One region of the Verrucosispora sp. TAA-831 genome, then DNA from elsewhere that is predicted to be linked to it. Evidence: riboswitches for the same ligand, from Rfam matches in the RefSeq annotation. Region 1 holds a riboswitch; each other region holds the start of a gene.

The links. A riboswitch is a leader RNA that binds a small molecule or an ion and turns the genes downstream of it on or off. The one in region 1 is predicted to bind cyclic di-AMP.
Region 2: linked by a shared signal. The riboswitch ahead of ACQVFL_RS30755 (NlpC/P60 family protein) and the one ahead of ACQVFL_RS09230 (C39 family peptidase) in region 1 are both predicted to bind cyclic di-AMP.
Region 3: linked by a shared signal. The riboswitch ahead of ACQVFL_RS01760 (coiled-coil domain-containing protein) and the one ahead of ACQVFL_RS09230 (C39 family peptidase) in region 1 are both predicted to bind cyclic di-AMP.
Region 4: linked by a shared signal. The riboswitch ahead of ACQVFL_RS23200 (coiled-coil domain-containing protein) and the one ahead of ACQVFL_RS09230 (C39 family peptidase) in region 1 are both predicted to bind cyclic di-AMP.

Annotation. Positions count from the first base shown of each region.
Region 1 is NZ_CP192240.1:2,026,110-2,033,446, reverse strand. Features, by position in the region: gene ACQVFL_RS09240 (CDP-glycerol glycerophosphotransferase family protein) at 1-642, shown strand, start outside; gene ACQVFL_RS09235 (alpha/beta fold hydrolase) at 650-1,384, opposite strand; gene ACQVFL_RS09230 (C39 family peptidase) at 1,471-2,334, opposite strand; cyclic di-AMP (ydaO/yuaA leader) riboswitch at 2,554-2,695, opposite strand; gene ACQVFL_RS09225 (hypothetical protein) at 2,999-3,751, opposite strand; gene ACQVFL_RS09220 (hypothetical protein) at 3,927-4,328, opposite strand; gene ACQVFL_RS09215 (acyltransferase family protein) at 4,453-5,673, opposite strand; gene ACQVFL_RS09210 (polysaccharide pyruvyl transferase family protein) at 5,871-7,202, shown strand; gene ACQVFL_RS09205 (glycosyltransferase family 2 protein) at 7,292-7,337, shown strand, end outside.
Region 2 is NZ_CP192240.1:6,914,046-6,921,382, forward strand. Features, by position in the region: gene ACQVFL_RS30745 ((Fe-S)-binding protein) at 1-722, shown strand, start outside; gene ACQVFL_RS30750 (NlpC/P60 family protein) at 976-1,989, shown strand; cyclic di-AMP (ydaO/yuaA leader) riboswitch at 2,169-2,305, shown strand; gene ACQVFL_RS30755 (NlpC/P60 family protein) at 2,318-3,358, shown strand; gene dcd (dCTP deaminase) at 3,421-3,999, opposite strand; gene ACQVFL_RS30765 (pyridoxamine 5'-phosphate oxidase family protein) at 4,079-4,612, shown strand; gene ACQVFL_RS30770 (zinc metalloprotease) at 4,680-5,681, opposite strand; tRNA gene ACQVFL_RS30775 (tRNA-Gly) at 5,895-5,968, shown strand; gene ACQVFL_RS30780 (hypothetical protein) at 6,209-6,517, opposite strand; gene ACQVFL_RS30785 (MerR family transcriptional regulator) at 6,652-7,337, shown strand, end outside.
Region 3 is NZ_CP192240.1:376,147-383,483, reverse strand. Features, by position in the region: gene ACQVFL_RS01785 (heavy metal translocating P-type ATPase) at 1-1,194, opposite strand, end outside; gene ACQVFL_RS01780 (hypothetical protein) at 1,205-2,176, opposite strand; gene ACQVFL_RS01775 (heavy-metal-associated domain-containing protein) at 2,202-2,411, opposite strand; gene ACQVFL_RS01770 (metal-sensitive transcriptional regulator) at 2,529-2,825, shown strand; gene ACQVFL_RS01765 (YibE/F family protein) at 3,079-4,449, shown strand; cyclic di-AMP (ydaO/yuaA leader) riboswitch at 4,616-4,747, shown strand; gene ACQVFL_RS01760 (coiled-coil domain-containing protein) at 4,751-5,767, shown strand; gene ACQVFL_RS01755 (carbonic anhydrase) at 5,852-6,550, opposite strand; gene ACQVFL_RS01750 (helix-turn-helix transcriptional regulator) at 6,748-7,056, shown strand; gene ACQVFL_RS01745 (hypothetical protein) at 7,155-7,337, shown strand, end outside.
Region 4 is NZ_CP192240.1:5,242,822-5,250,158, reverse strand. Features, by position in the region: gene ACQVFL_RS23220 (hypothetical protein) at 163-555, opposite strand; gene ACQVFL_RS23215 (STAS domain-containing protein) at 984-1,349, shown strand; gene surE (5'/3'-nucleotidase SurE) at 1,353-2,177, opposite strand; gene ACQVFL_RS23205 (PfkB family carbohydrate kinase) at 2,174-3,139, opposite strand; gene ACQVFL_RS23200 (coiled-coil domain-containing protein) at 3,377-4,459, opposite strand; cyclic di-AMP (ydaO/yuaA leader) riboswitch at 4,464-4,596, opposite strand; gene ACQVFL_RS23195 (cation diffusion facilitator family transporter) at 4,748-5,665, opposite strand; gene ACQVFL_RS23190 (HelD family protein) at 5,732-7,337, opposite strand, start outside.

The DNA.
Region 1 (7,337 bases):
GCGAACCCCACGGTCCTCTACACCCCCACCTGGACCGGCCACCACGCCGACGCCGACTACTGCTCGCTGCCGATGGCCGAGACGCTGCTGCGACGGCTGCTCGACCGGGGCGCCACGGTGATCCTGCGGGCCCACCCCTACACCAACCAGCACCCGGCCTCGGCCCGGCGCCTGGCCCGGCTGCACGAGTTGCTCGCCGCCGACCGGTCCCGCACCGGCCGCCAGCACCTCTTCGGCGCCGCCGCCGGCCGGCTCACCCTGGCCGAGTCGGTGAACCGGGCGGACGCGTTGATCTCCGACGTCTCCGGGGTGGTCTCCGACTGGCTGTACTCGGGCAAGCCCTACACGGTCACCGACACCGGCGCCGACGGGGACCGGTTCGTCGAGCGGTTCCCCCTCGCCGCCACCGGCTACGTGCTGCGGCGGGACATGTCCGACCTGGACGACGTGCTGACCCGGCTGCTCGACACCGATCCGCTCGCCGAGGCGCGCTGGGCGACCCGGCGGCGCTACCTGGGCGACTTCCCCGCCGAGACGTACGCCGAGGCGTTCCTGGCGGCCGCCCGACGGGAGCTGGACCCGGCCTGGAGTGCCCCGGCACCGCGTACCACGACCGACGCCGCGCTGCCCAGCGCCACCTGAGCGGTCCTCAGCGCCAGGGGTCGAGCAACGCCAGCACCGCCGCGGGGTCCTCGATGTGGGCGTTGTGCCCGAGACCGGGCAGCGTGACCACGGGCACGTCGTACTCCCGGAGTTGGGCGTCGGTGACCATCGCGTCGTGTTCGCCCCGGGCCAGCAGGACCGGTACGTCGATCGCCGCCAGCAGGGCGGCCAGGTCGGGTTCGCCGACGGCGAAGGCGGCCGGGTCCATGGCCAGCCGCCACCGCCCGTCCACCTGCCGCAGCCCGGCGTCCACCGCCGGTCGCTCCGGGCTGAGCAGCCCGGTCAGGCCGGACACACGCAGATGCCGCCGGGCCGCCTCGTCACGGGTGGTGAACCAGGTGACCGGCCGGGCGGCGAGATCGGCGGCGCGGGCCAGCTCCGCCGGGGACCACACCGCCTTGATGCCGAGGCCCACCACCGCGTCGACCGGCACGCCCCGATCGGCGGCGGCCAGCGCCAGCCCGACCACCCCGCCGAGCGAGTGTCCCAGTACGACGATCCGGTCGTCCGGGGCGAGGCTCTCCGCGACCCGGTCGGCGAGGGCGGTGAACGAGTACTCCGGCAGCGGCGACGCGCCGCCGTGACCGGCCAGGTCCGGGGCGGACCAACGGCCCGGCCACCGTTGTTCCAGCAGCGGCGCCCAGGGCAGCCACACGTCGCCGGTGGCACCCATCCCGTGCAGCAGCACCAGCACCGCCCGGCCGCCCGACTCCTCGCTCATGCGCGAAGTCTGCCACCCCGGACCCGGATGTAAGGAAGGGTCCCCTGCTATGCACCAGGCGATAGCAGGGGACCCTTCCTTACATCTCAGGAGGAGTAGCCGCGGGTCGCGGCCCAGTGGGCGAGGTCGATGGTGGTCATCCAGTACGAGTAGTACGAGGCGTCGGCCGAGTCGGCGATCTTGACCAGGCGACCGTCGTCCTCGTAGCCCACCACGGCGACGTAGTGGCCACCGGGGAAGGAGTGCCAGCCGCCGTCGGTGTCGGTGGCACTGCCGGCCACGTTCACCACGACACCGCGCCCGTCGGTGATCGCCTCCACCACGTCGGCCTGGAGCTGGTCCATCTGGGCCGGGGTGGCCGAACCGCCCCGCAGCATCGTGGTCGAGTACGGCTCGCCCTTGACGGTGGCGTTGAGCACCCGGGTGGTGTCCAGGGCCGAGTTGGTGCCGGCGTACGTGGTGCCGAGCTGCGCGGCCAGGGTGTCCTGGTCACGGTCGACACCGGCGGCGCTGAGCGCGTTGCGTACCGCGGCCGGACCGCAGTAGTAGCCGGTGGTCTGGGCCTGGAAGTCGTAGTCCAGGACCTTCCGGGCCGGCGGCTTCGGTGCGGCCTTCGCACTGCTGGCCACCGGCGAGGGGGCCGCCGAGGTGGTCTTCGGCGAGGGCGACGGCGACGGGGCGGCGCTGCTCGGGGCCGCGCTGCTGGGCGAGGTCGACGGGGTCGACTCCACCCGGGTGTCGGCGCGGGAGACCGCGGTGTCGCCACGCAACTCGGCGACGGCGGTCGTGGTGTGCGCGGTGGCCGGGGCGTCGGAGGTGTCGACGAGTACGGCACCGGCACCGGTGGCCAGCGCCAGCGCGGCCGCCGAGGCGGCGACGACCTGGTAGGGGCGTTCGGTGGCCAGCCGACGTAGCTGGCGCGTGACGGTCTGCTTCACGGAGTCCTCCACGGGGGCTCAGGGAGGCACGGCGAACCGCTCCGGCGGTCAGCTCGACAGGACCTGTCGAGGACCACCCGAGTACGGGGACGACCGTGCGAGGGGCTGCGCCCGGGCTAGCGGGCGGGGGCGGTGGCCGCAGTCAGCTCGTGGCCGACGGCCCGGCGAGCGCGGGCACCGCGGTGCCGTGGAGGAACAAGGGGGGTACGACGAGGGGCTGCACGAGTGGAAAGCTCCTTCCGACACCGCCGACCGGGTTAGCTGACGGGTTCGGGCGGGAAGACGGCCCTACCGTGAGCCGAGGCTCGCGGATTCACCCCAGTGGTGCGGTGGGTCCCCGGTTCGTGAGACCACGATTAGGCGGGTCGATGCGGCGTCGCCTCCTGCGATCGGGTACCGCATCGGACGGGCCGACACTACTGGTCGGTCACTGCCCTGCCAACCCGCCCTGACCTGCGTAAACATGATCCAGATCGATGATTTTCGGGCGTTCGGTCATCGATGTCGCGCAACGGGACCGATGGCGATCGACGCAACGGGCGGTGACAAGGGGACCACCCGCAGACAATGTCTCCGGGCTTCGCGTCCCGTCTCGGTCGGATCCGGCTCCGGTGTCCGTTCCGGCGGAAGGTGTGACCGGGCTCACCCGATCCGGCCGGACTATCCGGCCGACGGTTCATCCCACGCGCGCCGGACGCCACCGCAGGACCGCCGCCGCCGGACGCGCGACGGTGGTGACGGCGGGCGCCGGGAGCGGATTCGGCCGCAGGCGCTGCGCGGCGGCGTACGCCTCGGCGGAGAGCACCCGGGCCGCTTCGCCGGCCAACTCGGCCTCCCGCCAGGCGGCCCGTTCCCGCTCGGCGGCGGCCCGGTACGCGGCCCGGTGGTTGTCCCGGACGACGCGGGCCAGGACGACCTCCTGGTCGACCTGGTGCAGTCGCGCGTCCCAGCCGGCCCGACGGGCCAGCACGTCGGTGAGCTGCCGCGCCGACAGGTCACCGCGCCAGTGCGCCTTCATCGCGGCGTGGTGCAGCCAGCGCTCCCGGGCGGCGTACTCACTGGCGGTACGCGGGGTGCGGGGCGCGGGTAGCGCGGTGACCCCGGCGAGCCGCCGGGCCCGGCTCTCCGCCTCGTCGTAGGAGGCCCAGGACCGGTCGAGGGCGGTCTGAGCGGTGTGCCACGCCTCCCGACGCCGTGCCGCGTTCTGCGCGGCCCCGGCGGCGGCCACGGCCACCTCACCGGCGTAGCGGCGCAGGTCGGCCGCCTCGGCCTCGGCGGGGTCGTCGACCGGGCCGGTGTCGTCGCCGGTCGATTCGGGCCGGGCGACCATGGCGGTGAGCACGCCCAGCGCGAGCACGAGCAGCACCGACCAGATGGCGGCGGCCCGGGGCACCTCGATCAGGAACTGGTAGAGAACGGTCTTCTCCATGGCGGGACCTCGTGGGCTGTGGTGCGCTGACAGCGGGCCGCCGGACCCGGTCGCCGGTGGCGGGTGCCACGGGCCGGGCGGGGCGGTGGGGACGCATCGCGGGGGCAGTGGTCCCGGGAACACCGGGACGGGCTGCGGCGGAGTCGGTCGACGCGCCGCAGCGGGACGCGAGTGGTCAGGCGCCGGGTGGGGCGCGAGCACCGTGGGCGCCCGGTGGGACCACCGTCGGGGGCGGTGCCGCCGGACCCGCCACCGCCGTCACGGCGGGCCGGTACGCCTCCGGGCGCGCCTCGGACAGCAGCCCGGGCACGCCGGCCGGGTCGGCGTGGTCGACGGCCACAGTGGCGTCCGGCGTGATCACCTCGCCGGGCGACGTGGCGTGCCAGCCGGTGTGGGGCGCCTGCGCGAGGAGGGCGGCCGAGGCGAGCCCGTCGGCGGGGTGCCCGGCGGGGGCACCCGGAGCGGAGGTCGCCCAGGCGCCGAGGGTGAAGGCGGCGGCGACCGCGAACCCGGTCAGTAGCCGGGTCGCCCAGCGCGCCAGCCACCACAGGGGACGGGTGGGCGCGACGGGAGGCACGTCGTCAGGCTACCGCCAGCACCCTCCCACCGCATCGACCACGGGCGTGTCGGGTCGGCGACGCGCCGTCGGCGACACACGAAACAGCAGGTCACTGCGGTGACGAGCAGCCTCCACGGTGGACTCAGCGAGACGGGTCGTGGCGTGCGGTGGTGTGCGGCTCGTCCTCCGGCACGCGCTGCCTCGGCAGCCCGGCGGGCGGGCCGTCGGCCCCGGCGGAGGTGTCCACGGACGGCCTGGCGGAGGCCGTACGGCTCGGGGCCAACCGCCGCATCATCGGCTGCTCCACGTAGCGGTGCAGCAACGCGGCCATCGCCAGGGTGAGCAGCAGGAACCCGATCACCGCCGGCACTCCCCACCAGCCGGGCAGGCCGGTGCCCCAGTCTCCGGTGAGCCGCAGGATCGTCATGATCACGAAGACGTGCACCAGATAGAAGGCGAACGAGACCTCGCCCAGCCAGACCATCAAACGAGAGCGTAGCGGCGACCGACGGCCGTGCACGTCGGCGTCCGCCGCCGCCGCGATCACCAGGACGTACGCCACGGACAGCAGCGCCGCCCACAGCTCGGCCCGGATCCACTGCGAGGCCGCCACCCAGGTCGCGACGAAGATCACGGTGGCCAGCGGCAGCCGTGGGCCGCGCCAGCGACCGCGCAGCATCAGCTCGGCGGCGGCCACGCCCATCCAGAACTCCAGCGACCGCACCAGCGGGAAGATCTGGGCGAACCACCAGCGGCTCTGCTCCGGCACCAGCAACTGGCCGGGCCAGAGCGCCAGGATGAGCAGTGGCATGGCGATCACCACGGTCCACAGCATCCACGGCCTGGCCCGGCGGACCAGCGGCAACGCCAGCGGCAGGCAGAGATAGAAGAACAGCTCGCAGGAGAGCGACCAGCTCACGTTGTTGACGCTGTAGAAGTAACCCGGTCGCGGGTCCCACGCCTGGAGCAGGAACAGGTTCTCCAGCGCGGCGACCGGGTTGATCGGGTCGGCGAACCAGAGCGCCGCGAGCATCGCCAGCGCCCACATCACCAGGTGGTTCGGATAGATCTTGGCGATCCGTCGACGCCAGAACCGACGGCGGGAGTCGCCCACCCGGGCCGACCAGACCAGCACGAAGCCGCTGAGGATGAAGAAGAACTGCACCCCGGACAGGCCCAGGGTGAAGATCTCGCTGACCACCGCCTGGTGGCCGGGCTCGGCGATGATGCGCATGGTGCCGGCGTGGAAACCGAAGACCAGCAGCGCGGCGATCCACCGTAATCCGGTCAACGAGGGCAATCGGCTGGCGTCACCGCGTCGGGTGGTGGAGGGCGGCCTATCGACGACGGTGGTGCTGGTCATTCCGGGCACCATACCGGTGTGGGCACTCCCCCTCGAACCGGGCATCCGGGGGCGGAAGTGGCTCAGGTGTCAACTGGTCCTCCGGTGGCCTACTATTCCCGGGACTTGGATGAGCACCCACCCCGCCATCCGGCCCGGTGGTGCGCTGGGCAGTGCCGAGGCGGGGGCCGGCACACCGACGAGAGGCAGAGTCAGCGATGCACCAGCGGATCCTGATGCGGGCCCGGAAGGGTCCCTTCGACGTCAACTCGCCCGAGGAGACGTTCGAACGGAACCTGATCGGTGAGAACGCGGGCAACCTGGTCTTCAGTCACGCCGCGAACAAGCTGCTGGCCACCCGTGCCGCCACCATCACGCCCAACGGCTTCACCGTCAACATGCGTGACAGCGACCGGATCAACGAGGAGTACGACGTCTTCGTGGTCCCGCTGGCGAACGCGTTCCGGCGCAGCTACGCCCACCGGCTCGACGCGATGAGCCGGCTGATCGAGCGGTTGAAGATCCCGGTCGTGGTGCTCGGGGTGGGCGTGCAGACGAACGTCGACGGCGACCGGGAGTACCTGCGGCCGATCGACGACCAGGTGAGCCGCTTCTGCCGGGCCGTCCTCGACCGTTCGCCGAGCATCGGCGTCCGGGGCGAGATCACCGCCGACTACCTGCGGACGATCGGCTTCTCCAACGTCGACGTGATCGGCTGCCCGTCGATGTTCCTGCACGGCGACACCCTGCCGGTGGACAAGCGCAAGACCTTCATCGGCCCGTACGACAAGATCGCGCTGACCGTCTCACCGTACGTGAAGTCGATGGCGAAGATCATCAAGACGCACCACCAGCGCTACGAGAACCTGCGCTACATCCCGCAGGACCTCAAGACGCTGGGCACCCTGCTCTTCGGCGACGCTCCCGAGGACCGGGGCAAGACCAGCGAGATCCCGATCCACACCACGCACCCGCTGTTCACCGAGGACAAGGTGCGGATGTTCGTCGACCCGTGGACGTGGATCGACTACCTCTCCGGGTTCGACTTCAACTTCGGCACCCGCATCCACGGCACCATCGTCTCGCTGCTCGCCGGCACGCCGGGCTTCCTCTTCGCACACGACTCGCGCACCCTGGAGCTGGCCCGCTACTTCGAGATCCCGCACCGGGTGATGCGCGACGTACCGGCCGACGTGGACGCCGCCCAGCTCTACGACGAGGCCGACTACTCGGGCATGGTCAACGGCCACAAGCAGCGGTACGAGACGATGCTCCAGTTCCTGGCCAAGCACAACCTGGGCAACTCCTTCGCCGACGCCGACAGCGCGGCGGTGTTCGACGCCACCCGGCAGGCGACCGCCTTCCCGCCGGCCGTTCGTCCGGCGTTGGCCACCTCCCCCGAGGTGCTCGTCAAGCGCATCGAGTGGCTTCGTGACCAGGAGGCCGTACTCCGCGAGCAGGCGTCGCAGGCGATGCCTCGGCCGGAGCGGATCCGCACCCGGATCAAGAAGGCCGTCCCCGGCTCGGTGCGCCGCATGCTCAACCGTTAACCCGACGCTGTTCGGCTGTTCAAACACTCCACCACCGTCGGCCACGTCGGGTTCCAGGGCCGTCCATCCGCGCCGTCGAAGGTTGCGGCGTGGTCATTGCGCCGACGCACGCGCCGCTGTTGAGCATCGTGGTAC
Region 2 (7,337 bases), 2.1 Mb from region 1:
CCACGCTGCTGAACGAGGCCGGTGTCTCGTTCGCCATCCTCGGTGAGGGCGAGACGTGCTCGGGCGACCCGGCCCGCCGGATCGGCAACGAGTTCGTCTTCCAGATGCTCGCCCAGCAGAACGTGGAGACGCTCAACGAGGCGTTCGAGGGCCGCGAGAAGGCAAAGCGGAAGATCGTCGCGACCTGTCCGCACTGCTTCAACACCCTGGGCAACGAGTACGGCCAGCTCGGCGGCGAGTTCGAGGTGGTGCACCACACCCAGTTGCTGGCGCACCTGGTCGCCACCGGCAAGCTGACCCCGGTGCAGCCGGTCGACGGCGGCGTCACCTACCACGACCCGTGCTACCTGGGCCGGCACAACCGGGTCTTCGCCCCGCCGCGCGAGGTGCTGGGCAGCGCCGTCGGTGCCGACAACAGCGTGGTCGAGATGCCGCGCAACAGCGAGCGCTCCTTCTGCTGTGGCGCCGGTGGCGCGCGCATGTGGATGGAGGAGCGGATCGGTAAGCGGATCAATGTGGATCGGGTCGAGGAGGCCATGTCCACCGGCGCGAAGACCGTCGCGGTCGGCTGTCCGTTCTGCTCGACGATGCTGAGTGACGGAGTCAACGGCAAGGGGGCGGGCGACCAGGTCGAGGTGGTCGACGTGGCCAGCGTGCTGCTGCGTTCGATCAAGCCCGAGCCGACCCGGGGCGCCGAGGAGGGCGAGCCGGTCGCCGGGTGACCAGCGAGAACGTCGGGGCGTGGTCGGCATCTGTACGGATGCCGACACGTCCTGATTTTTATATTGGCGGAGATGACTGTAACGAATTGGTCGACACCCTTTGTGTGCGGTCCGTCGCACAAAGGTGAATGAGCCGTTGGTCGCCTTGATTCCACCGCGCGCCTTCCCTAATGTGAGGCACCGACCGCCGTGGGTCGTCTGTCTCGCCCCCTACCGCTAGCGGGACGCCCGGTGGTCGGTCGCAAAGGAGTCGGTGCCGGTGGCAACCATGCCCCTCCATCGTCATGCGCCGGGACGCCCCACCCCCGCGCGCGGGCTGCGCAAGGCCGCTCGCCGCCTGGTCGTCCTGGTCGCCGCCGCCGCGGTCGGTGCCGGTCTGGTCGCCGCGCCCGCGTCCGCCGCGCCGTCGGTGGACGAGATCGAGCGCCAGATCGACAAGCAGTGGCAGCAGCTCGAACCCACTATCGAGCAGTTCAACAAGGTGCGCTCGGAGCTGCGGACCAACCGCGAGAAGGCCGACAAGCTGCAAAAGAAGATCGAGCCGCTGGCGCTGGAGACGGAGCTGGCGATGAACCGGGTCGCCGGTCTGGCCTCCCGGTACTACATCACCGGCCCCTCGCAGGAGATCGGCGCGGTGCTGCTCAACGCGAAGCCGGACAAGCTCGGTGAGCAGATGGCCCTCCTCGACCGGCTGGCCTGGGAGGAGCGCCGTCAGCTCGAGGGCGTCATGAAGATCCGGAAGAAGTACGACGACCAGAAGGCCGTACTCGACGCGCTGATCGTCGACCAGGAGGCCAAGCAGAAGCAGCTCGCGGCGAAGAAGAAGCAGATCGACGCCGAGATCAAGCGGCTGGAACGGTCCCTTCCGGTGACCACCGTCAAGACCACCAACTGCCCGACCATCAACGGTGTGGTCAGCGACGCGGCCCGGACGGCGATCCGGACCGCCTGCGCGCAGGTCGGCAAGCCGTACGTCTGGGGTGCCACCGGGCCGAACTCGTTCGACTGCTCGGGTCTCACCCAGTACGCGTACAAGGCGGCGGGTATCTACCTGACCCACTTCACGGGTGCCCAGTGGCGCGAGGGCAAGGCCATCTCCCGGGCTGACGCCCGCCCCGGTGACCTCGTGTTCTTCCGCAGCGACGTGAGCCACGTCGGGATCTATCTGGGGAACAACACGATGGTGCACGCGGCGCGTGCCGGTGTGCCGGTGAACGTCTCGCCGATCACGACGATGCCGGTCGCCGGCTTCCGTCGACCCGGCTGACGCCTGAGCGCGTACGCAGGAACGACGAAAGGCCCTCGGTCAAGCGACCGGGGGCCTTCTTCGTTGTCGGATTAATGCACCGAGAGTGACGGTGTGGGTGTGTTGCGTATCGACGCCGATCGTCCCTACGCTGGTCAATCGTCGGCCCGCTGGCAGGACCGCCCACCCGGGGCGGTGACGGTCCGACACCGCCGAGTCGCTGTCCGAGCGAGCCGGGGACCCAGGTTCCCGGGGTGAGTCCGCGATCGTCGCGGTAGGGCGTCCCCTTCCCGCCCGAACCCGTCAGCTAACCCGGTAGGCGGTCTGGGAAGAAGGAGTACGCAGCCCGGTGGCACACCATGCCCCGCGGCCACCGTCGTACCGGCCGGCGAAGCCCGGCCCGACGACGGCTGCGCCGCGATTCCGCTGGTACCGCTGCACCACCGCACTCGCCGCACTCGCCGCGACCGCCGTTCTGCTGACCGGCGGCGCGACGGCGGCCCACGCCGATCCCACGGTCGACGACATCGAGCGCCAGATCGACGAGGACTGGAACCGGCTCGAAGCCGTCATCGAACGGCACAACGCGACCCGGCAGGACCTGGCCGGCACCCGCCGGGAGGCAGACGCGCTGACCGCCCGCATCGCCCCGCTCCAACAGCAGGTGGACGAGGCGACGAAGCGGGTCGGCGCGCTGGCCGCGCGCGCGTACCGGGGCGAGCCGGTCCGCGCCGTGAACACGCTGCTGGGCAGCCGGTCGCCGGGCGAGGTCGTCGCCCAGCTCGGCCTGCTCGACCGGTACGCCCGCTTCCAGCAGGAGGACGTACGCCAGGCGCGTGAGCTGTGGGACGAACTCGCCGCCACCCGAGCCGGACTGGACCGCACCATCGCCGAGCTGACCCGCACCGAGGCCGACCTGGCCGCGAAGCGGCGGCAGATCGACACCGAGATCGAGCGGTTGCAGCGGTTGCGGCTGCGGGCGTACGACGACGGGGGTGGTGGTCCGCTGCGGCCGGCGCCCTGTCCGGCCACCTACCCGGGTGGCCCGGCCGGTGAGGCGGTCACCTTCGCCTGCGCCCAGATCGGCAAGCCGTACTCGTGGGGTGCCGAGGGGCCGCACGCGTACGACTGCTCGGGGTTGATGTTGGCCGCGTGGGCGCGGGCCGGGGTGGCGCTGCCGCACAACGCGGCGCGGCAGCGGCAGGTCACCGCCTCGGTCGGTCGCGGCGACCTGCGCCCAGGTGATCTGGTCTTCTACTACCGCGACCTGCACCACGTCGGCATGTACGTCGGCGGCGGGTGGGTGGTGCACGCCTCCCGGGCGGGCAAGCCGATCGCGATGAAGCGGATGGACAGCAGCCCGATCCACAGCTTCGGCCGACCCGGCTGAGTAGCCGGATGATCGCGGGCCCGCTCCACGGCGGCGCGGGCCCGCCGGTCGTCAGCGGGTCGTCAGCGGGTCGGCCAGGTACGCCAGTTCTGCCAGGCGCGGCTCGGCGTCGGGCCGCGCTGCCCCTGGTAGCGCGAGCCGTAGACGAGCGAGCCGTACGGGTGCTCGGCGGGCGAGGAGAGCCGGAAGATGCAGAGCTGGCCGATCTTCATGCCGGGCCAGAGCGTGATCGGCAGGTTGGCCACGTTGGACAGCTCCAGCGTCACGTGCCCGGAGAAGCCGGGGTCGATGAAACCGGCGGTGGAGTGCGTCAGCAGGCCGAGGCGGCCGAGGCTGGACTTGCCTTCGAGCCGGCCGGCGAGCTGGTCGCCGAGCGAGATCACCTCAAGCGTGGAGGCGAGCACGAACTCACCGGGGTGCAACACGAACGGCTCGCCGTCGGGCACCTCCACCGGCGAGGTGAGATCGTCCTGCTGGGTCGCCGGGTCGATGTGTGTGTACAGGTGGTTGTTGAACACCCGGAACAGCTTGTCCAGGCGGACGTCGATGCTGGACGGCTGCACCAGGGTGGGCTCGAAGGGCTCCAGTGCCAGGGTGCCGGCCTTGATCTCGGAGACCAGGTCACGGTCGGAGAGCAGCATCGCCACACCTTAGCGGCCGGTATGCGTGACCTGCGTGTCGGACTACCCGCTTAGAACGTATGTTCGATAGGATGGCGGCATGGCTTCCTGGTCCGAATTCACCGCTGACGAGCCTCGACTCGCCGACGGGATCCGCCTTCTCATGCAGCAGTACGGCCCGGGCTTCGGCTACCTGGCCACGGTCCGCGCCGACGGCGGGCCCCGGGTGCACCCGGTCTCCCCGCTGATCACCGACGACGGTCTGTTCTGTTTCGTGATCGACTCGCCGAAGCGGCGCGACCTGGAACGCGACGGGCGGTATGCGTTGCACTCGTTCCCGGCGGAGGAGAGCGACGACGAGGCGTACGTCGCCGGTCGGGCCCGACCCGTCACCGACGACGCCACGGTGGCCCGGCTGGCGCTGGCGGCCCGCGCAGCCCCGCACGTCGACTGGCGCCTGTTCGAGTTCACCGTCGACGTGGCGATGCTCACCCGGCACCAGCACGCCGCCACCGCCGGGCTGGTCGGACGACCGGCGGTACAGGTCTGGCTCGACCCGGCCGGTGCCACCCCGCAGGCGGCCCGGCCCGCGCCCCACCCGACCCGTGCGGCCCGACATGTCCGCGCCGCCTGAGCACTCCGGTGCCGGCCCCGCCTGACGACGGGACCGGCACCGGAGGTACGCGCCGACGACTCCCGCGCTACGCGCGGTAGGTGTTCCAGGCGTTGATCATCCGGGTCGCCTGGCCCGGGGTGAACTGGTACATGCAGGTGTCGTACGTGTAGTCCATGAAGTTGGTGATCGGGTCCAGCCCCGCGGTGGAGCAGGTGTCCCGACCGGTCGGGCACTGGTAGGCCGGCGACGCCTCCGCCGGAGTGTCGGAGACCTGGTCGCCGCTGCCCGAGCAGCCGCCCTGGAACGTGTGGTACAGGTTCAGCCAGTGGCCGACCTCGTGGGTGCCGGTGTCACCCTGGTTGTAGTTGGTGGCGGTGCCACCCGGCAGCGACTCGCTGAGCACGACCACGCCGTCCATCACGTTCAGCGTGGTCTGCGGGAAGGTCGCCCAGCCGAGCAGGCCCCCGCTCAGCTCACCGAGATAGATGTTGAGCGTGCCCTTGGTGCCCTGGCGGAGCTGGGTCTTCATCTGCCGCTCGGCGGTGGAGCCCTGCCTGATCGGATACCACGACGTGTTGGTGACCCGGTTGATGCTCTGCAACTGGAAGGCGAAGGCGGTGGCGGCACCGCCCGTCGCACCCGCGAACGACTGGTTCAGCACGGTGATCTGCGACTGGATCATCGAGTCGGGGATGTTCCCGCCGGCCCGGGTGGTGTCCTTGCGGATCACGTGCACCACCACCGGGATGGTGACCGAGGCCGCCGCGGCCTGGGCGCTGAGCGTACGCTGACCGACCCGCTTGGCCCGCTCCTGCAACAGGTCGGCGAACTCCGACTCCCGCTGGTGCAGTTGCGTCATGGTCAACTCGTTCGGGTCGTGCTTGACGACCGCGTCGCCCCGGACTCGGGCCGCAGTGCCCGTCGGGTCCTCACACACCTCGTCGGCGGAGACGGCGGTAGCCGTCGGGGCGGCGGCCGTGGTGGCCGCCGGCAGCAGACCGACCGTGGCCACGCCGAGCGCCACCGCCAGCGACGTCGATGCGATGCCGGCGATCCGCCGGTTCAGCAGGACGGGACGGAGTCCCATAAGCCCACCTCTTTCTGGCGACGCGACCGGGGGTTGTGTCGCGTCGTGCGGGAAACGTGGGCCAGACGTTACAACGCATCGACAGATTTGAGAATGGCTATGTGTTGCCGGCATGCAACTTCTTGCGCAGCGTGCGGAGGCGGGCCGGGCGGGGTGGTCGGCGGGGGTGGCTGGGTGCACCGGGGCGGTGGCTCAGGTACAGTGGTGCCGCTTGCGGGTGTAGTTCAATGGCAGAACATCAGCTTCCCAAGCTGACAGTGCGGGTTCGATTCCCGTCACCCGCTCCACGCACGAAAGCCCTGGTCAGGACGTGAGTCCCACCAGGGCTTTCGCGTTGCCAGGAGAGCTGAAACCGGCCGTGGGTCATTAGCGGGCCATTAGCTCGCTTCGGTCGCTGGTCTGCCACCTTCGGGCCTGCCTCGGCGTGCGCTGCTTGCTGGGCGTGCCTCGGGCCGCCGTCACCGCCTTGTCGATCGCGTCGGCGATGCCTTGATCGACCTCCCTTGCCGGCGGGAAGATCAAGCTACCTACTTCACCATGCGCATCGGCTGGCCACTCAAGATGCCGTAGCCGAGAACGATCAAGGACGTAAGGCCGATCGCGGCGAAAGCTACGCCAATCGCCCGTTCCAGCAGGATGAAGCGCGCAAGACGCTGCTCGTGCGGGACGCCTGAGAGCCAGCGCCACGGCGGAACTCGCCGTAGCCCGCTCGTGGTGGACATCGACCGCCGCACGTGCCACTCCGTCACGTCGCGAAAGTTGGTGGCCAGGGCAACGCCGACGAGGCCGATAGCCAGGCTCGTGGCGACTCCCGCCAGGACACGCCATGTCTCCATCTGGCCTCCTCCCAGCATTACCGGATCTCAGGTGGCTTGCGCCCTAGGGCCTGGCTCCGGTGGGCGGTTGTTGCACATGCCGTAGCGGCATGTGGTGAGGTCAGGGCACCACAGCACGAAAGGCTCTGACTGCGATGTATCCCTCTCTCACGCCTCCCCGGCAGGTCAAGATCGGTGATGCCGCTGCGTTCGCCGGGATCACCCCACGCGCCATCCGCCACTACCACGAGATCGGTCTGCTGCCGGAACCCGAGCGCGGCGGGGACGGCCGCCGCCGCTACGGCTATGACGACATGACCCGCCTGCTGTGGATCCGCAAGATGGCTGATGCCGGTATCAGCCTGGACGACATGCGGGCCGCCTTCGGTGAAGCCCGGGACGACGCCGGAGACGATGCCCTGGACCACGCCCCGGATATCGAGTCGGTCCTGAGCAGGCTGGAGGAGACCTTGGCGGCGCAGGAGGCCATCATCAAGCGTCGGCGCGCGGCTGTCCAGCGTCTGCAGGCGCTGGGCAGCCCGCAGGGGCTGCTCTCCGAACTGGTCACGGACCGGCTCAGCCACCTGCCCCCGGGCGCGTTGCGCCCCTCCGATCTGGACGCCCTGCTCATCACAGAACGGATCTTCGGGCCGCTGGGCGCCGCCATCCAGGCCGGCACGTTCATCGTGCTGGCCACCCACCCCGACCTGCGGGCCGAGGAGGACCGTCTGGAGGCGGCCGAGGCCGCCCTCGACGACGGCGTCGAACCCGACGACCCGCTCGTCGAAGAGCTTGCCGTACAGCGATGCGCTCACCTGATGGCCCTGAATCAGGCCATCGA
Region 3 (7,337 bases), 1.6 Mb from region 1:
GCAGGCGATGATCAGCACCGCCACGGCGGCGGTGAAGGCCGCCGTCGGTCCGGCACCGGACCCCAGCCACCAGCCCAGCGTGCCGACGGCCAGGGCGATCACGATCGGGACGAAGATCCCGGAGATGCGGTCGGCGAGCCGCTGCGCGGCGGCCTTGCCGGTCTGTGCCTGCTCGACCAGCCGGGCCATCTGGGCGAGTTGGGTGTCGGCACCGACCCGGGTGGCGGTGACCACCAGGCGGCCACCGGCGTTGACGCAGCCGCCGACCACGGTGTCGCCGACCCCCACCTCGACCGGTACCGACTCACCGGTGACCATGCTGGCGTCGACCGCCGAGGTGCCCTCGTGCACCGTGCCGTCGGTGGCGATCTTCTCGCCGGGCCGCACCACGAACCGGTCCCCCACCGCGAGTTCGTCGACCGGGATCCGGATCTCCATCCCGTCGCGCAGCACGGCGACGTCCTTGGCGCCCAGCTCCAGCAACGCCCGCAGCGCCGCGCCCGCGGTGCGCTTCGCGCGAGCCTCGAAGTACCGACCGGCGAGGATGAACGCGGTGACTCCGGCCGCCGCCTCCAGATAGATGTGGCCGGTGCCGTCGGTCCGGCTGATCGCGAAGCTGAACGGGTGGGTCATGCCGGGCGTGCCGGCGGTCCCCAGGAACAGCGCCCAGACCGACCAGCCGAACGCGGCGAGCGTGCCCACCGAGACCAGCGTGTCCATGGTCGCCGCGCCGTGCCGCAGGTTGACCAGGGCGGCCCGGTGGAACGGCAGACCGCCGTAGACCACCACCGGGGCGGCCAGCGTCAGCGACAGCCACTGCCAGTAGGTGAACTGCCAGGCCGGCACCATGGCCAACGCGATCACCGGCACGGTCAACACCACCGACACCCAGAGCCGGGTACGCAGTACCCGCAGCTCGTCCACCGGCTCGGCGGCCGGCGGCGGATCCTGTCGGGGCGGCGGCACCGCCGCCGTGTAGCCGGTCTTCTCGACCGTGGCGATCAACTCCTGCGGGGTGACCGGGTCGGCGTAGGAGACGGTGGCCTTCTCGGTGGCGTAGTTGACGCTGGCCTGCACGCCGTCCAGGCGATTCAGCTTCTTCTCGATGCGGGCGGCGCAGGACGCGCAGGTCATGCCGCCGATGGACAACTCGATCAGGTTCGCTGCGGTGGGCAGGGGTCGACTCGTGGTCATGGCTGGTCCCTCAGTCGTGCCCGTGTCCGGGCGTACCGTGCCCGTCGTGCGGTGCGGCGGTGGGGCCGACCGGGACGTGCACCGGATCGCCGACGTGCACGGTGAACTCGGCGGTGCGTACCACCCCGCCGTGGCGGAAGTCGAGATAGAGCCGGTAGGCACCGGCGGACGGGAACTCGGTGGCGAAGCTCACCCGTGGCCCGGGTGGGGTGTGCCCGTCGCCCGGCACCCCCTCCGGGTGCACGTGCAGGTACGCCAGGTCACCCTGCCGCAGCGCGACCAGGTGCCCGTACGCCCCGAGGTACGGCTCCAGGTCGGTGACGGGTACGCCGTCGCGCGCGACGGTCAGCGTCAGCGTGGACGGGTGGCCCGGCTGCGGCGTGCCGTCCAGGGTCACCGTGTAGCCGTCGACCGTGGCGGTGCGGGCCGGGGCGGGCAACGGCTGCTCGGTCAGCGCGCCGGGGACGGTCACGTCGACACCGAGCGTCAGCGGCTCGTCGCCGGTCGGGGTGAAGTCGGCGAACGCCCGCCACACCCCGGGCCCGGTCAGCGGCGTGGCGACCCGCCAGGTGCCGTCCGGCGTCAGCTCGGGGTGCACGTGGCGGAAGCCGGAGAGGTCACGCCGGGCGACGATCAGGTGCATCGGCTTGTCGTGCACCACGTCGTACCCGGTCACCGGCCGGTTGTCCGGCCCGGTGATCCGGAAGGCGAACTCCCCGGCCGGGGCGTCGACCGGCACGAGGGTGTGGCCGCGCTCGGAGACGAGCAGCCCGCCGGGCAGGTGCCCGGCCGCGCCCGCGTCGTGTCCGGCGTCCTCGTCGTGTCCGCCCTGGTCCGGCCCGTCGCCGTGACCGGCCGCGCCCACGTGGCCGGGCACGGCGATCGGGTCCGTCGGGCCGGTCACCTGACCCACCCCGTACGCGGCGGCGAACACCGCCGCGAGGCCGAGCGCGAAGCCGCTCACCTTCGTCGCCATGTTCATCGGGTCACCTCGGTCTCCGGTCGCCTCAGGCGGCGACCAACTCGTAGCCGGCCTCGTCGACGGCGGCCCGGACGGCGGCCGGGTCCAGGGGCTGCTCGCTGGTGACGGTGACCTGGCCGCTGGCCAGGTCGACCCGGACGTCGGCGACGCCGGGGAGCGCGCCGACCTCGGCGCTGACCGCGCTGACGCAGTGGCCGCAGGTCATGCCCTGCACCTGGTACGTCGTGGTGACCATGGCAACTCTCCTCTCCGGGCCCGTCCAGCCGGGCCGGGCACCCCGTCGAATACCCTCGGGGGGTATCCACGACGGTGACCGTACCATACCCCCAGGGGGTACGTTATCCTCGTGTTCATGAGCACACCCGCGCAGATCCGTGGCTACACCGCCAGCAAGGACCAACTGCTCGCCCGGCTGCGTCGTGTCGAGGGTCAGGTACGCGGCGTGGAGAAGATGGTCGACGAGGACCGCTACTGCATCGACGTGCTCACCCAGATCTCCGCGATCCAGGCCGCGCTGGACAAGGTCGCGCTCGGCCTGCTCGACGGGCACGCCCGGCACTGCATGCACGAGGGCGCCGCCGAGGGCCGCGCCGACGAGATGGCCTCCGAGATGATGGCCGCCGTCGGTCGCCTGATGAAGCGCGGCTGACCCGCCCCACCCGTACGCCCGGCCGGGTGTCGTCTCCCCGGCACCCGGCTTGCGACACACGCTCGCGACCTGCGTTCCGATGCCGATCTGGCTACCATTCGCCACGATGGCCAGCCGGACCCGCCCGCACGGTACGCAGCCATCCTGCCACGCTCGGGCCATTCCGGATGCCCGCCGCGGCGGCCTGTCGGCGTCGCTGAACCATCTCGACCGCCGGTACGTAGTTCGCCTTGGAATCGTTGGGAGACAATGAATGGGCGCCGACCACACCCGTTCCGCTCCGCCCACCCCACCCCGGGTGCGGCGGATCCTCATCGTGACGGTGGTCCCCCTCTTCCTCGTCACCCTGGTCGCCGCGCTCGTGCTCTGGCCCTCGGACCCACCCCGACCCGAGGCCGCCGACGACCTGCCCCGCTACCACGGCACGGTCACCCGGGTGGTGAACGAGCCCTGCCCACCGAACCCGGTCGTGCCCGAGGGCACCCCGACCACGGCCGGGCGGCAGTGCGGCACGGTGACCGTCCGGGTCGACAGCGGCCCGGACGAAGGTCAGGACGTGCAGACGCCGCTGCCGGACGGGCCGGGAGCGCCCTCGGTCAGCGTCGGCGACGCGATCATCCTGGTCTCCCTGATCGATCCCGAGGACCCCTCGATCAGCTCCTACAACATCGCCGAGCACCAGCGGGGCAAGCCGCTGATCTGGCTCGCGGTGCTGTTCGCCGCCGCCATCGTGGCCTTCGGACGGCTACGCGGCCTGGCCGCGCTGGGCGGCCTGGCGGCCAGTTTCGCCATCCTGATCACCTTCGTGCTGCCCGGCATCAGCGCCGGTCAGCCGCCGCTGGTGGTGGCCATCGTCGGCGCGGCACTGATCATGTTCGTGGTGCTGTACCTGACGCACGGCATCTCGGCACAGACCTCGGTGGCCGTCCTCGGCACCCTCGGCAGCCTGGTGCTCACCGGCCTGCTCGGGCTGGCTGCCACCCGGGCCACCCACCTGACCGGCTTCGGCAGCGAGGACGCCACCACGCTGTCCATGTTCCGGGGCGACGTCGACCTGCACGGCCTGCTGCTCGCCGGCATCATCATCGGCTCGCTCGGCGTGCTCGACGACGTCACGGTGACCCAGGCCGCCGCGGTGACCGAGCTGCGGCACGCCAATCCGGGTTTCACCCGCCGGGAGCTGTACCGGTCGGCGACCCGGGTCGGCCGGGCCCACATCGCCTCGGTGGTGAACACCATCGTGCTGGCGTACGCGGGCGCGTCGCTGCCGCTGCTGCTCCTGCTCACCGCCGACAGCCGCGCGCTCGGCCAGATCATCACCAGCGAGTTCCTCACCCAGGAGATCGTCCGCAGCGTGGTGGCCACGCTGGGGCTGGTCGCCGCCGTACCGCTGACGACCGCACTGGCCGCGCTGGTGGTCACCGCCGGGCGGCGGGACACGCCGGAACCCGGCGGCCCCGACGACGGGCCGGACGGCGACGGTCCCACTCCCCCGACTCCCCGGCCCGGCATCGACCGGACCGAGGCCCTGCACGCGCTGAGCACCGCGCGTGTGCGTGACACACCCCCCGCCACCGGATCGCGGTGGCCCGACCCGGACAGGAGCACGGACACCACATGGTGACACCCCGCAGCGTGACCGCCCCTGCCGACACGGTTCGTGCCCGTGTCGTTGGTCACTCATCGCGATTACGAAATGACGCATCTGGCCGGGTTCGGGGCGTAGAGACTGACATCGACCGTCGGGTAACCTCACTGCCGGTCACCGCCGAAGGCGCGCACCGGCGCCTGCGGTGCCACCGCCCAATCGCCGCGAGGCGAGCCGGGGACCCAGGTAGGTGGGGTGAATCCGCGTCAGCGGTAGGGGCCACTTCCGTTCCGAACCCGTCAGCTAACCCGGTCGGCGGTCGATGGAAGGGAAAGAAGTGACGGCACCCCTACGCCGCTGGATGACACCCGTGGTGGCCGTGTTCGCCGCGTTCGCCGTGTTCGCCGGCCCCCTGCCGGCCATGGCCGCGCCGAACCCACCCGCTCCGGCCGAGCACGACGACGACCCGCCGATGCTCAACGACCTGATCGAGTCGGCGAACCGCGACTTCTCCAAGGCCAAGAACCAACTGGACAAGTCCAAGAAGCGACAGCTCAAGCTCGACCTCGAACTGCGCCGCGCAGAGGCCGACCTGGAAGCGCTCAGGCCACAGGTCGCCGAGATCGCGACGCAGTCGTACCGGACCGGCCGGGTGGGCGCGATAGCGATGTTGTTGCAGAGCAACGCTCCGGACTCGTTCATGGACCGGGCCTCCGCCCTCGACGAGTTGAACCTGTTCAACGACAAGAAGTTGGGCGAGGTCAACACGGTCCGGGAGCGCGCCGACCGGGCCAAGCTCGCGTCCGACGCCGAGGTGCGCGAACAGCAGAAGCTGACCAACGACATGGCGCGCAAGAAGACCGAGGCGGAGAAGTCGCTCCGCCTGGTCGGTGGCGAGAGCCTGACCGGCGGCCTGGTGGCCGCGACCTCGCCGGTCGCCCGGGTGGCCCCGAACCGTGCCTCGGACGGGAGCTGGAAGCCGGAGTCGTGCAGCCAGAACGACCCGACCACGTCGGGCTGCATCACGCCGCGCACGCTGCACATGTACAAGGAGGTCAAGCGCGCCGGCTTCAACCGCTTCGTCGGCTGCTGGCGGCCCGGTGACAAGTTCGAGCACCCCAAGGGCCGGGCGTGTGACTGGTCGTTGCAGAACAGCGGGTTCAGCCCCTGGCACAACAACGACACCCGGATCTACGGCAACAACCTGGCGGCCTTCCTGGTCCGCAACGCCGACCGGCTCGGCATCTACTACGTGATCTGGAACCGGCAGATCTGGTTCCCGACCGAGAACCGGTGGCGGTCCTACAGCGGCCCGTCCAACCACACGGACCACGTGCACGTGTCGCTGCTCTGAGCAGCGTCCCGGTGACCCGCGAGGGCCGCTCCGCCGTCCGGCGGAGCGGCCCTCGTCGTACGTGTCGGTGCGTGGCCCGGCGGGTCAGCCCACGGGCGTGACCACACCCGCCATCTCGGCGGGCTCCGCCGCGACGGTCCGCACCTCACCGGCGGCCAGCCGGTACGACATGCCCACCACCGCGCACCCGCCCGCGGCCACCTCGGCGGCCAGCGCCTCGGACGACTCCAGCATCGCCTCGACGGTCTGCGCGATGTGGATGTCGACGATCGCGTCCAGGTCGTCGATCCCCGCCTGCTCGGCCCGGCGCAGGCTGGGCACCACCGCGTCCACCACGGCACGCAGGTGCCCCGACGGCGCGGTGCCGGTGGCCGCCGCAGCCCGGGCCGCCTGGACGGCACCGCACGAGTCGTGCCCGAGCACCACCACCAGCGGCGTACGCAGCACGCTCACCGCGTACTCGACGCTGCCCAGCACCTCGGGGCCGATGGTGTGTCCGGCGGTCCGGATCACGAAGAGATCACCCAGCCCACGGTCGAAGATGATCTCCGCAGCGAGCCGGGAGTCGGAGCAGCCCACGATCACCGCGAAGGGGTGCTGCTCGGCGGCGACCGCGGCCCGGTGGCTGGCGTTCTGGTTGGGGTGCCGCAGCGTGTCGGTGACGAACCGACGGTTACCGGCGATCAACTCGGCGAGGGCCCGCTCCCGCGAGCCGGGAAGGTCTGCGGTCAGGTACTCGCGTTCGGGACCGGGCTGGGCCCCGATCGTTCCGGGTCGACTCATCCGGCGTCACCTCGTCTCTCGGTGGAATGCCTGGTCATCCCGGCCGGCGCTGGCCACGGACCGCCACCAACCGTCACACGCAGCGCAAGGCACGTCAAGCTATGCGTGATCTGCATTTCATGTATTCCAGAACGCTTGCCAATCGCAGCGTACGGGCGCGAGCGCAGCCCCGGAGCGTGACGGGGGCAGGCCATACGATGGCGGGCATGGCGACCTCAGACGAGCGAGAAAGCACCCGAAACTGGACTTTCTTGACAAACCATGCACACGTGCTGCTCGCCATCGCCCGCAACCCGACCGCCCGGCTGCGCGACGTCGCCAGCGAGGTGGGCGTCACCGAACGCGCCGCCCAGGCCATCGTCGCCGACCTGGAGGCGGGCGGCTATCTGCACCGCACCCGGGTGGGTCGCCGCAACGAGTACACCCTCAACCCGGCCGGCCGGTTCCGCCACCCGGCCGAGGCCGACCGCCAGGTCGGCGACCTGCTGGCCCTGTTCACCGACTGACCCGACCTGCCATCCACAGTGGACTACGTGGCGTGGTTCACCGACCGGATTCCGCTCGGGCCCATGCGTTCTGGGCACGGGGACGATAGGTTGGACTCGTGTCGTCCGTCGCGCTCGCCCGTCCCCTGTGGCCGGCGACGCTGCGCACGTTGCGGGAGCTGACCCGACTCGCGCTGGCCGCCCTCGTGCTGGCGGTCGGCCTCGGCACCGCCGCCGACCTGCCGCTGCGCCCGGCCGGCGACCAGACGGCCCACGCCGTCGCCGGTCATCACGCCTGGTCC
Region 4 (7,337 bases), 3.2 Mb from region 1:
GCTCCTCTCGCGGTGGCGGGTGCGGACCGACACCGGTCCGCCGGGACCGAGCCTGGCGGGGGGCCGGGTGATCCGGCCTCACCCGGGTCGGGCGAGATGAACGTAAGGAAGGGTCCCCTGCTATGCACGAGGCGTTAGCAGGGGACCCTTCCTTACATGTCGTCAGGTCAGCGGGCCGGCGGGGGAGTCCGGGCGCTCGACGTCCACGAACTCGATGTCGTCGACGGCCCGGTCCCGGCTGCCGGCGGCCCGCGCGGCACTGCCGGCGGCCCAGCCGATCGCGGCGCCGACCAGGGCCGCGCCGATCAGCAGGGTCCAGGGCAGCGCGGGACGGCGTCCGGCGAGCGCGTCGAAGGCCACGCTGGCCCGGTGACGTGCCTCCTCGGCCGCCGATCCGACCAGCTCACCGGCGTCGTCGGCGAAACCGGCCGAGGTGTGCCGGGCCGAGCGGGCGGCGTCCCGGATGCTGCCGCCCGCCGAGACGAGGTGTTGCCACGCCTGGTCCGTGATCTGTTCCGGCTTGCTGCGACGGTCCAGCAGGTTGCTTCCGAACATGTGGTTCCCTCCTCGACAGTGCCGAAGCCGGTGGCCGGTGCTGACCTCGGACGTCGGCGGTTCGCCACCGAGGCTGTGCCCCGCCGGACGCCACCGCAAACCAGCGTGCGCGCGTCGTCGGTGATGCTAGGCACACTCCGCCACCGGTATCGGGAGGTCGCAGGTCAGGCCGCCGACCGGCGAGGGCACGCCGGGATCCCGGATGTCGGACGGGTGAGCCATGGCCCGCTACCCTGGTTCGTCGGTGCGGGCCTCGGCTTGCCCCAAGTGATAGGAAGTAATAAGTCCGGATATGGGTGATTTGACGCGCCGATGTCCGCGAATTGCTCATCCCGAGGGGTGGCGACCGAGGCCGTCGGAGGAATACTCTCGGTCGCGGCCCGCGTACTGATGAGGCGCCCGTCGTACGGGCGAGTGGAGGTGCTCGCGTGAGCCTGTCGATCCTGCAGACGGTTCGGCCCGGTGGTGTCATCGAGATCGCCCCTCGGGGTGAGATCGACGTCGACACCGCGTACGAGGTGAAAGAGGCCATCGCCGAAGTGCTGGCCAAGGGGCGGCCGGCCCGGATCGAGCTCAACATGCGGCTGGTCACCTTCATCGACTCCGTCGGCATCAGCGCGATGGTCGCCGGCTTCCAGACCGCTGAGGTCAGCGGCGTCAAGCTGGTCGTCACCGAACCCAGTCGGTTCGTGCACCGACAGCTCTGGGTGACCGGGCTGCTCGGTCTCTTCGGCGCACCGGAGCCGTACTACGCCGGTGCCGCCGCCACCCCCGAGGTCCTTCCCGGCGGCTGACCGTCAGTCGCCGTCGAGGCCGGACAGGTTCACGTCGGAGACCTCGGTGACGGCGCGGACCGCCGTCACCGTGGCGTACCCGTCGGCGAGCCACGCCAGGTCGGTGCCGGGCTGCACCGCCTGACCGGGTTCCTCCAACGCGGTCCGCACGAAACCGTGGCCGGACTCGGCGACGGTCATCTGCACCTGCCCGAAGGTCGCCAGCCCCGCCCGACGTACGCCGCGCAGCCGGTCGGGCGGCACGTCCGGCGAGTTGACGTTGAGCACGCTCTCCGCCGGCCCGGCGGTCAGCCGGGGGAGCAGGTCCAGGGCGACGTGGGCGGCGGTGGCCCAGTTCCGTTCGGCGTCGCGTACCCGGGCCGCGGCGGCCACCGCGGCCCCGCCGCTGACGGCGGTCGCCTCACCGGCGGAGAGCACGTCCAGCGACACCGCCAACGCCCGGCAGCCGTTGGCGGCGGCGGTGAACGCCGCGCCCACGGTGCCGGAGTGCAACACCGCCCGGCCCGCGTTCGCCCCCCGGTTGATGCCGGAGAGCAGCACCGTCGGCGGCGGCCCGAACGCGCCGTGCACGGCGATCAACGCGATGAAGCCGGGCGAGCCGCCCACCCCGAAGGCCGGCACCCCGGCCAGCCCCGGCAGCGGATGCTCGTGGACCACCACCTGCCCGTCCTGCTCGACCGCGCTCATCGCGGCGCTGGTGCCGCTCGCCTCCTCCAACGGGGCCGCGACCACCACGTCCAGCCCCCGGTCCACCGCCGCCCGGGCCAGCGCCTGGATACCCGGCGCGGCGATCCCGTCGTCGTTGGTGATCAGCACGCGCAACGTCATGCGCCACCCACCCGGTGCGCCAACTCGTCGGGGGTGGTGCGTTCCTGCCGGCGGACGCCGGCCGGCTCCAGGCGTACCCGGTCCACCAGGCCGGTGATCGAGTCGAGCCGCCCGGTGCCCAGCCCGTGCCGGGTGACGTTCAGCGCGCCGGCCGCCGCGCCGGTCCGGATCGCGGTGCGTACGTCACCGCCGCGCGCCACCACGGCGGCCACGCTGGCGGTCATCGAGTCACCCGCACCTCGCGGGTCGGCCGCCTCCAGGCGGGGCATCCGCACCTCGAAGACCTCGCCGTCGACGAGGGCCAGTGCCGGCTTGTCGGCGCGGCTGACCACCACGTTCTCGGCCCCGTTGGCGTGCAGGTCGTACATCGCTCGGGTGAGCTGCTCCTCGTCGTCGTCGGTTGCGCGACCGTCGGCGATCAGCTCCTCGTGGCTGACCTTGACGAAGAAGACCCCGCTGTCCAGCACGGCGTTGAGGTGGTCGCCGCAGAGGTCCACCACCACCCGGCTGCCGTTGGCGCCGAGGTCGGCGGCGAAACGCCGGTACAGGTCGGCGGGGACCAGCGACGGGTCGTTCGGGCCGCTCAGGATGCTCACCGCCGCCCGCAGTCCCTCGCCGAGCGCCAGGTTGTAGAGCTCGTCCAGCTCGTGTCGGCTCAGCGGCTGCCCGGTCACGTCGACGATCTCCTGCCGGGTGCCCTCCCGACGGTCGTGCACGTACCCGCCGCTGCCGCCGGAGTCGCGCGCCACCACCTTGAGGTCGACGCCCTCGCTGACCAGCAACGGCTCCAGCACCTGTCCGATCTCGCCGCCGAGGGCGGTGCAGAGCACCACGTCGATGCCGTGCGACAGCACCATGCGGGCCTGCCAGACCCCCTGGCCGCCGGGATGCAGGTGCAGTTCCGGCGTGTCGTTGGGCTGGTCGATCGTGACCGTGAGCAGGGGCGTCGGCGCGAAGACCATCACGTGCCCGGTCGGCGCGCTCACGACGCACCGTCGCACTGGGTCCACTGCGGTCCGCTCATAACCGTTCCTCCCGGTCGCCACGAAATGTCCGCTTCGATGTCGACGGTAACCAAGGTGGGCCGAGAGCGCGCGGCGACGGGCGGGGCGGTCCGGGACGGCCGGGGCGGCGTGCGGGAACGACGACGCCGGGTGGACCGTCCCTCACGAGGGCGGCCACCCGGCGTGCCGTGTGGATCAGTACACCGACAGGTGCACGTGGTTGGTGTGGTCGCTGGACGGGTCGCCACGCGCGCCGCTGTACGTGCGCCAGCCGCTGCTGGGCAGCCAGATCTGCTTGTACCAGATCACGTAGAGCACGGCGAGACGGTCGGCGTTGTTGACGTAGAACGCCGCCAGGTTGTTGCCGTACGTCCGGTCGCCGCCGGTGGCGACCCCGCCGAAGCCGTTCTTCTGCGCCGCGAAGTCGCAGGCCCGACCCTTCGGGTGCTCACCCGAGCCGCCCGCGCGGTAGCAGGAGACGTATCTGGTGAAGCCGGCCGCCTTGGTCTGGTTGAGCGCGTGCAGGGTGCGCGGGGTGATGCAGCCGTTGGCCGGGGTGGGGTCGTTGACGCTGCACGACTCGGCCGGCCAGGAGCCGTTGGCGTTGCGGGGCGCGGGCTTGGCCGTCGGGCTGCTGGTGCCGCCGGTGCGCGCCGGGGTCCGGCTGGCCCGCTCCTGCGCCGCGGCCCGCTCGGCCCGCTCGGCGCGTTCCTCGGCCACGGTCAGCGAGCGCTCGGCCTGCTCCTTGCGCTTGGCCATCACGGCCACCTGCTTGCGCTGCTCCTGCACCTCGACGTCGAGGGCCTGCTTGGTCCTGCCGACCTCGTCGCGGGTGGCCCGCAGGTCCCGCAGCGCGCGTTCCTCGTTGGCCGCCACCGCGTCCAGTGCCGCCGCCCGGTCCATGAAGCCGGCCGGGGAGCCGCTGTTGAGCAGCGCCGTCGCGGCACCGAGTCGACCGCCGCGATACGCCTGCGCGGCGATCTCGGCGACCTTGGCGCTGCGTTCGGTGAGCTGGCCCTCGGTCGTGGTGAGCTGCTCGGCGAGCTTCTTCTGCCGGTCGACCGAGCGGTCCAGGGCGGTCTTGGCGTCGAGGTAGCCCTTGCTGGCCGCCTCCAGTTGGGCGCGTAGCGCCGGTGTGCCGCCCTCGTCGCCGACGTCACCGGGGGCCGCGGAGGCAGCGCTGAACGGAGCGAGCGCGGCGCCCAGGGCGAGGGCGAGCCCCGCGGCGATCAGGGCCGCCGTACGGGCGGCCGGTCTCACGGTTGCCACTGCTGGCATGCACATGTCCTTCCGTCAGCCGCCGACCGGGTTAGCTGACGGGTTCGGGACGGAAGATCCCTACCGCTGGACGCGGATGCACCCCTGGAACATGGTTCCCCGGTTCGCCCTCGCGGGCGATTAGGCGGCGGTCACCGCCGGCACCGTCGAGTGCCGCCTGGCGGAGACCGGGTCCGAGCCTACCGGTGCTGGTGGGGACCGTGCAGCCGGTGTGACTCCTGGTGTTCCCCTGACCACGAGTAAACCAGACATAAGGTATTTTTGTTGTCTTTCGCGCTACTGGTCCCGCTACCACTCCACCGTCCCGCAGGCACCGGCACTCGTCGCGGGCTCGATCTGGAGCGTCGCGTGCGTGATGTCGAAGTCCTCGCGCAGCGCCGTCCGGGCCGCGCGGAGCACCGCGCCGACCTCGGCGCCCTCGGCCGTGGCCAGGTGGGCCGAGGCCACCTCCATCCCGGAGGTGAGCGTCCAGACGTGCAGGTCGTGGACGTCGGCCACGCCGGGCACCGCGGCCAGCCGGTCGTGCACGGCGGTGACCTGGAGGTGCTCCGGGGCGGCCTGCACCAGGATGCGGACCGCCGCCCGGCCCAGACGCCAGGTGCGCGGCAGGATGAACGCGCCGATCGCCACCGCCACCAGCGGGTCCGTCCACCACCATCCGGTCAGCGCGGTCAGCGCCGCCGCCGCGATCACGCCCAGCGAGCCGAGCAGGTCCGCCAGCACCTCCAGGTACGCCCCGCGCAGGTTGATGCTCTCCCGCGCCCCGGGACGCAGCAGCGCGAACGCGACCAGGTTGGCGAGCAGGCCGAGCGTGGCCACCACCAGCACCGGCCCGGTCCGCACCTGCGGCGGGTCGCCGAACCGGCGTACCGCCTCGACCAGCACGTAACCGGCGACGCCGACGAGCAGCACCGCGTTGGCCAACGCGGCGAGCACCTCCAACCGATAGAGGCCGAAGGTGCGTTGCGGATGGGCGTCCACGCGCCGGGCGGCGGTGAGAGCCGCGAGCGCCATCCCGATGCCGAGCACGTCGGTGAACATGTGCCCGGCGTCGGAGAGCAGGGCCAGCGAGCCGGTCCGCAGGGCGGTCACCGCCTCCACCACCATCAGCGTGGTGAGCAGCACGAACGCCGCCCACAGCCGGCCGGAGTGGCGGTGTGCGGCGTGCGACACCGCGGCGTGGTGGTGGTCGTGGCCCGCGCCCACGCAGACACCTTGCGCGCTGCGTCCGACCCGGGGCGGAGCTATGCCGACATTGCTATATGTGCGCGCTCAGTCGGTCAGGTCGACCGTGGTCAGCCGCTGGGTGGCCCGGGACAGGGCGACGTAGAGCGTACGCACGCCGGAGCCGGGATCGGCACGGATCTCGCCGGGGGCGACCAGCACCACCCCGTCGTACTCCATGCCCTTGGCCTCCAGGCTGGTCACCACCTGGAGACGCTCGCCGCCGAGCCCGCCCAGCCAGGCCGCGACCTCGTCCCGGCGCGGCACCGGCGTGATCACCCCGACGGTGCCCTCGACCTCGCCCAACAGCGTGCTCGCGGCGGTCAGCACGCTGGTCTCCAACTCCGTCGCCGGCACCACCAGCTCCACCGGGTCGATCCCGGTGGTCCGGACCGCGGTGGGCAGGGCCAGGTCCGGGTACGCCCGGCGGATCTCGGCCGCCGCCACGGCGAAGATCTCCGCCGAGTTGCGGTAGTTGGTGGTGAGCGTGAACCGGTGCCGTCGACGGCGTCCCAACGCCTGGTCCCGGGCCCGGGACAGCTCCTGCGGATCTCCCGTCCACGCGGTCTGCGCCGGGTCACCCACCACCGTCCACGAGGCCAGCCGACCGCGTCGGCCGATCATCCGCCACTGCATCGGTGAGACGTCCTGCGACTCGTCCACCACCACGTGCGCGTAGTCGCGGTAGTCCTCGGGTCGCTCGCGAGCGGCCTGGCGGGCGGCCCGCTGCCGGTCGGCGTACGTGCTCAGCTCGCGCACCCCACCGGCGAGCTGGAACGGGTCACGTTTCGCCCGGGCTGGACGCACCGGCTTGCCGAGCAACGCGTCCAACTCGTCGAGCAGCGCCACGTCGGCGACGGTCGGCCCCTCGGCGGCCAGCCCCCGGTACGCCTGCTCCAGCAGCCGGATCTCGGCCCGGGACAGCAGCCCGGCGGCGTACCGGCGCAGCCGCTCCGGATCGGCCAGCCAGCCGAGCACGTGGCGGGGATGCAGCCGGGGCCACCACGCCTTGAGGAAGTCCCGAAAATCCGTCCGGTCGATCAGCTCGTCCTCGAAGGCCCGCTGCTCGGGCAGCCGGGGGATGCCCAACCGGCGGGCCTGTGCCCAGAGCGCCGCCAGGATGCCGTCGAAACCGGCCCGGCGGACCTCGTTGCGTCGCGCCCCCCGGGGCAGCGCCCGCTCCCGGACGGCGTCCAACTCGGCGCGCTCCAGCCGCAGCAACTGCCCCCGGTAGAGCAGGCGCAGCTCGGCCGGCGAATCGGGTACGCCGTCCCGGGCCGCCCGCTCCAACAGTCGGCGCATCCGCAGCGACCCCTTGACCGCGGCCACCTCGACCGGGTCGGTGCGGGTGGCGACCAGCCCGGGGAAGAGGGTGCCCAGCGAGTGCAGGGTCGCGGTGTCCTCGCCCAGGGACGGCAGCACCGAGGCGATGTACTCGACGAAGACCGAGGACGGGCCGACCACCAGGATGCCGCCACCGGCGTACCGGCTGCGGTCGGAGTAGAGCAGGTACGCGGCGCGGTGCAGCGCCACCGCCGTCTTGCCGGTGCCCGGGCCGCCGGACACCAGCGTCACCCCCGAACCGGGGGAGCGGATGGCCTCGTCCTGCTCGCGCTGGATGGTCGCGACGATGTCGCGCATCCCCCGACCGGTG